Linked DNA regions of Gemmatimonas phototrophica. The protein of the gene in region 1 binds, or shares a complex with, the protein of each later gene. Links are inferred from orthologs where the notes say so. Each region holds a gene or a part of one and is shown on either strand. Other genes may lie near its edges. The genes, in order: dnaX and dnaN.

The links.
Region 2: the proteins of dnaX (region 1) and dnaN are in contact, whole or in part, in a cryo-EM structure (PDB 8GIZ), measured with the Escherichia coli proteins. The link is inferred for Gemmatimonas phototrophica from one-to-one orthologs.

What each region holds. Positions count from the first base shown.
Region 1 is NZ_CP011454.1:1,532,458-1,535,629, forward strand. Bases 306-3,160 are described here. They hold dnaX (DNA polymerase III subunit gamma/tau), read left to right. Parts: upstream 306-766; coding sequence 767-2,554; downstream 2,555-3,160. Other genes in these bases: GEMMAAP_RS20510 (hypothetical protein), read right to left, coding at 306-737; GEMMAAP_RS06345 (YbaB/EbfC family nucleoid-associated protein), read left to right, coding at 2,672-2,980; recR (recombination mediator RecR), read left to right, coding at 3,004-3,160. Outside these bases: more of GEMMAAP_RS20510, read right to left, coding at 57-305; more of recR, read left to right, coding at 3,161-3,172. UniProt on the Escherichia coli protein: Part of the beta sliding clamp loading complex, which hydrolyzes ATP to load the beta clamp onto primed DNA to form the DNA replication pre-initiation complex.
Region 2 is NZ_CP011454.1:890-4,033, forward strand. Bases 143-2,969 are described here. They hold dnaN (DNA polymerase III subunit beta), read left to right. Parts: upstream 143-913; coding sequence 914-2,026; downstream 2,027-2,969. Other genes in these bases: dnaA (chromosomal replication initiator protein DnaA), read left to right, coding at 143-680; GEMMAAP_RS00020 (hypothetical protein), read right to left, coding at 2,198-2,926. Outside these bases: more of dnaA, read left to right, coding at 1-142. UniProt on the Escherichia coli protein: Confers DNA tethering and processivity to DNA polymerases and other proteins. Acts as a clamp, forming a ring around DNA (a reaction catalyzed by the clamp-loading complex) which diffuses in an ATP-independent manner freely and bidirectionally along dsDNA.

The DNA.
Region 1 (3,172 bases):
CGGGACGATTCGCTCTGTGAGCGGGTCGCCCGCGCGCGTTTTTTGTGCGAGACCGCCTAGAAGGCGCGGTCTGTGGAGAAATCGGGCCCCACATTATGCCACGATGCGTTCCCCGTGTAGCTGCCCAGGGAAATCGAACCCGCCGCGTGTTCCGACTGGTGAATGCGGCCATCTACCGAGACAAAGGCCAGGCCGTAGCTGTCGGCGCTGCGGCTCATCGCCATCAGCGATTGCGCCCCCACCGACAGCGTCAGGCGATGAACCGTATCGCGTGCGGCGCGCCATCTGATACTGGGCTGGAACGCGCTCGTTCCCCCCGCCGGGTGACTGTAGTACGAGACGCCGGCCCCCAGTTCCAGATTGTGGGCCAGCCCGCGATAGGCGCGCGGATTGAGCCGTAGCCAGCCACCGGCCGTGAACGGCGCGACGTAGGACAGGGCGTCGATGGCGTACTGATGGTGGCCGGCGGCGGTGATGTCGCCGTCAAAGGTTGATTGGGCCAGCAGCGATGGCGTCGTCGCCAGGGTCAGAACAGCTATGAGACTGATCGGACCGCGTCGCCTGCGGGGAAGGTGCACGACAGCTCCGGAATGGGTGATGTCCGGAGTTTCCGGCGCATCATATTCCGCTTGATACGGACCAAAGCCGTATATCGCCGCGGGTCCCACGAGGGCTGGTGCCGCTGGTGCAGCGGCCGTGCGGGGGGCACCACCGGCATACGCGACGTTCGTCGGCATTGTCGGCCCCGGGTGACTAAATTCCCGGGATGTCCCTCGCTCTTGCCCGCAAATACCGCCCCCGGAACTTCGCGACTGTGGCGGTGCAGTCCCACGTTGCCAACACCCTCAAGGGGGCCATTGCGCGCGGTCGGGTGGCGCATGGCTACCTGCTCTGTGGCCCGCGCGGGACCGGCAAGACGACCCTCGCCCGTGTGCTCGCTATGGCCCTCAACTGCGAGCGGCGTGGCGATCCGGAGCTCGCGGGAGAGCCGTGCGGCGAGTGCCAGAGCTGCCAGCGCATCTGGAGCGGCTCGGCGTCGCTCGATGTGGTGGAAATCGACGCCGCCTCCAATGGCGGTGTGGCCGACGCCCGCGAACTGCGTGAACGCGCCATGTACGCGCCATCCGGCGATGACCGCTACAAGGTGTACATCATCGACGAGGCGCATATGCTCTCGCGTGATGCCTGGAACGCCTTGCTCAAGGTGCTCGAAGAGCCACCGCCACGGGTGGTGTTCGTCTTTGCCACCACCGAAGCCCAGAAGGTGTTGCCGACGGTCATTTCCCGGGTGCAGCGCTTCGATCTCAAGCGCATTGGCCCGGCGGAAATTCGCGAACGGTTGGCGGCGGTGCTCACGCAGGAGGGCATTCGCTTCGAGGCCGACGCGCTGGCCATGATTGCCGGCGCGGCCGATGGCGGGCTGCGTGATGCTTTGTCGCTCACCGATCAGGTGCTGTCGCTTGGCGACACCGCCGACGTGACCGCTGAGCATGTGCGGGTCGCGTTGGGGCTGGTGCCGGAAGAAGAGTATCTCGCCCTGCTGGACATCGTGGTTGAACGGCGCGCCGTAGATGTCTTTCCTGCCGTGCAGCGGCAGGTCGATGCGGGGGTGGATTTGCAACTGCTGCTCGCCGGCCTGGGGCGCATGCTGCGCGCGCTCATGGCCATGGGGCTGGGCGGAGCGCCACCGGAATTGTCCGATCGCCTGCGCACGGAACTGGAGAAACGCGCCCGCGTGCTGCACTCCGGCGACCTGTTGCGCATGCTGCATGCACTGCTCGAACTGGAGCCCATGTATCGCAAGAGCGGACAACCGCAATTGCTGCTTGAAACGCTCCTCGTCCGCTTCGCACTGTTGGATCGCACGGTGGAGCTCGAAGAAGTGCTCAAGGGATTCGGCGCCGGCAGCCATGAGGATCCGCCGCCGCGTCGCGTCGCGCACGAATCCCGCGTGGCATCGGCGCACGCCCTGCCGCCCGCGCCGCCGGCCGCCGTGGCCCCGGCGTTGACGTACAGCGCCAGCGCCGCGGCGCCGTTTTCACCGCCGCCGCCATCGCGAACCGCCACGCAGCAGGTGGCCGAAGCCGCCGCCGCCGCGCAAACGGCCGCCGCGTTGCCGCCGCGTCGTACCGCGGGGGGCCCGGTGCCATCGCTGGAGCAGGTGAAGGCCAGCTGGCATAGCGTCTCCGACACCATTCGCAGCAACGGGCGCGGCATGCTGGCGCAGGCCGTGCAGCGACTCGCCCCCATGCAGATCACGCCCGACGGCGCGCTCGTGCTTGGACACGACGCGGCCGAAGACACCTTCTCCAAAGCCGTGGAAGGGGCCCGGGCCGATGTATTGGCGGCGCTGCAGAGCTGTTTGGGCGGCATCCGCTCATTCAGTGTGCAGGCCAGTGGCGCGGCAGCCGCCATGGTGCCGCAGGCCTCACGCGGTCTCACCAAACGTCTCACCGCGCACGACGTGCAGCAGCAACGCACGGAACAGTTGGCGGCGAAAGATCCCTTGTTGGAAGCGGCCGTAAAGGCGCTGGATCTCGAGTTGCTGGACTAACGGAAGCAGGAAGCAGGGAGCAGGAAGCAGGCCGCAGGAAGCAGTGACCTGCTCCCTGATCTCTGCCCCCCGCCACCTGCTGCCTCCCTTGTCATAGAAACCCATCCAAATCCCCCCATGGATATTTTCAAGATGCTGGGCCAGTTCAAGGACATGCAGGCGCGTATGCAAACCATGCAGGAGGAGATGGGGCAGCGCACCTTCAGCGCACTGGCAGGCGGTGGCATGGTGAGCGCCGATGTGGACGGCAAGATGCAGCTCAAGCGCATCCAGATTGATCCGTCCATCATGGCCGACAAGGACATGGTTGAGGACCTCATCGTGGTGGCCGTGGCCGAAGCGCAAAAGAAGGCGGCCGAAGCCATGCAGATGGAATTGCAGAAGGTCACTGGCGGGATCGACCTGCCGTTCAAGCTCCCCTTCTGATATTCGGCTGGACTGGCCCCAGCGTGTCCATCATCGATGAACTCACCAGTGAGTTGGCGCGGTTGCCCGGCATTGGCCGGAAAACGGCGCTGCGACTCACATATCACCTGCTCCGGCAGCCAGCCTCCCAGAGCCGCAAGCTGGCCGAAGCGCTGGTGTCGCTCACCGAGCGCATCCGGCAGTGTGAACGGT
Region 2 (3,144 bases), 1.5 Mb from region 1 along the record:
GCCAGATCGTGCTCACCTCCGATCGGCCCCCCAAGGAAATCCCCGGACTCGAATCCCGGCTCATTTCCCGCTTCGAGTGGGGGATGGTCGCCAACGTCGATTCCCCCGATCTCGAGCACCGCATCGCCATCCTCAAGAAGAAGGCGAGCGTCGATCACCTCGAGCTCACCATCCCCGACGAAGTCATCGAGTTCATCGCCCAGCATGTGAAGTCGTCCGTGCGCGAGCTCGAAGGCTCCATCATCAAGCTGTTGGCGTACGCCTCCTTTAAGCACCGCGAGATCTCCGTCGATCTCGCCCGCGAAGCGCTGCGCGACAAGCTCCGGGGGGCCAACACGTCCGATTTCCCCGACGTCCCGCCCACCACCATCACCGTCGCCACCATTCAGCAGGTCGTGGCGCGCGAGTGGGGGGTCACCCCCGATGGGCTGCGCTCCAAGACCCGCACCAAACAGCTCACTACCCCGCGTCAGGTGGCCATGTACCTCTGTCGCGAGCTCCTGGCACTGCAGCTGGTGGAGATCGGCAACGCCTTCGGTGGGCGCGACCACTCCACGGTTATCCATTCCCTGGAGCGGGTGGCCGAAGATATGGCCGGCGAAGCCGGGTTTACCGAGCGTGTTTTGAAGGTTCGGGGCATGTTGGAAACTCTGCGGACAACCGGCCAGCTCGGCACCTGAATCCCCATCGCTCCACAGTCCCCCACATTTTTGCCACCCCCACCTGTGCAACTTCGGGGAGTCTCCTCGCCTCCCCACAGGAAGTCCACATGAGGTGATATGGCGAAAGGTGTTCTGAACGCGTAGCTTGCAGCGTTTATAGACAAGCCCACATCCCCTGCTACTACCACTGTTTTTATATCTAAGTCTGTTTTTAAACAGCAGGTGTGCGCAGTCCTTCCACAAAAACGGGCATGAAGTTCACGATCTCGCGTGAAAAACTGCAGGAAGGCCTCCAGGCCGTGACCGCTGCGGTACCGGCCAAGACCACTTTGCCGGTACTCGCCAATCTGCTCGTCGAAACCACCGAGCGCGGAATTCGCTTTTCCGCGACCGACCTCGATATCGCTGTCAGCACGGAAGTCAGTGCCGACGTCGAAACGCCTGGCGCGATCACCATTCCCGCCAAGAAACTCAGCGAGATCGCCCGCGAGCTGCCGCCGTCGCCGGTCAAGATCACGGCGAGCGGCGAGCAGCGAGTGACCATCGAGTGCGGACGATCCAAGTTCAAGCTGCTTGGCTTGCCGCGCGATGAGTTCCCCACGTTCCCGAGCGTACGCTTCAACGACTCGTGGCGCGTCAAGTCGGGAGAACTGCAAAAACTCATCTCGCACACCGCCTTTGCCGTCAGCACCGAAGAGTCGCGACCCATTCTCAACGGCGTGCTCTGGGAGCTGCGCGAAGAGCGCATGCGCATGGTGGCCACCAACGGTCACCGCCTGGCCAAGATGGAGCTGCCAGTCGAAGCCAGCAGCGCCCCGCCGGGCGATCTCATCGTGCCCCCCAAGGCGCTCGAGCAAATCCGCCGGCTCTTTCCGGCCGAAGAAGAACTCGAAATTGCGCGCGGCGATAACCACCTCGGCTTCCGCTCGCCATTCACGTCGGTCTTTACCCGCCTCGTTGAGGGTCCGTATCCCAACTACGAACAGGTCATCCCCAAGGACAACGACCGCTATGCGCTGGCCGACAAGGCCGCGCTCACCAGCGCCCTCAAGCGCATGAGCGTCATTGCGTCCGATCAGACGCACCGCATCAAGATGTCGTTCAACACCGGGATGCTGAAGTTCAGCGTCACCACCCCCGATCTGGGCGAAGCCAGCGACGAACTCCCGGTGAACTACACCGGCGATCAGCTCGATATCGGCTTCAACGCCACCTATCTGCTGGAAATCCTGCGCTACATGCCCACCGAGCAGGTGCGCCTCACGTTCAAGGCCCCCGAACGTGCCGCCACCATCGAGCCCGAAGGGTGGGACGACCCGGCCAAGTACCTCTGCCTGGTCATGCCGCTGCGGTTGATGGATTGAGGTGGAAAGCTGTCAGCTCACAAGAACTGATAACTCAAGACTTGAACTGACAGCTGACAACTCGAACTCACAACTGAGAACTCGCCCGAGGATCACGTGATCTTCGGGCGAGTTCTCAGTTTTCAGTCGGAGTTCTCAGTCGTCAGTCAAAGTTGTCAGTTCTCAGTTCAACTACCGCACCCGCTCCGCCCTCACCTCGACCTTCTGCACAATCTGCTGGGTGCGGGCCGCATTGCCCGGTGTCCGTTCCGTCGCCTGCATCGTCAGGGTCGATGTGCCCTCCAGACGCTCCACAGTGCCCCCTGCAGCGGCGATCTCCACCCGCTGGGACCCAGTGGCTGTCCCGGCCAGTTCGAGGCTCCTGAAGGCCGATCCGCCCTTCCCTTCGAGCCTTGTGACCAGCTCCCGTCGAAGCACGAGTTGGCGATCGTCCAGCTTTTCGAGCGTTGAAATGACGGTGCTATACACCGTCATTGGGACACCATTGCGGCATACAAGGGTCACCGTACTGTCTTTCCACCGTTCTCCGGCCAGAATTCCATTGGGAATGCGGACCAGTAGTTCACGGGCCAGTGCGGCTGCGCCGGCTTCTGGCCGGTCACACTCGTTAGCCAGGGGTGGGCGGGTGGTCACCCGCACCAGAGCGCTGTCCATGACGGCATCCAGCAGCAGGAGCGCCGGCATCGTGGGGAGCATCGTCCCTTTGCTGTTGTCAAAGCTCGTGCGGACCGTGAACGAATCCACCTGACCCGCGCCCTTGAGCGCGCCAGCGGTGGTACGGTCGAAGCGCCACGACACGAGCGCGCGCGACTCCACCCGTTGCTCATCGGCGGCCGATCCGCTCACCCCCTCGCCACTCACCTTGAGCCGCGCCAGCGATTGCACACGCCAGGTGGCCATTGGCACGCGGCCGGGGAGCGAAACACGCAGGGGACCGCGCTCAACAGGCGCGGGAACCGGAATTGGAGCGGGGCTTGGTGTTGGAGTAATAACAGCACCACCACCGCAGGCAGACGCCAGCATTGCGCCAAAAGCGCCAAAAACTGCTCTCTTTACGGGTCTCGTCACGTTACATCACTTCCCGAAAAGACTGGAAAAAACACACGGACACCGCCGGC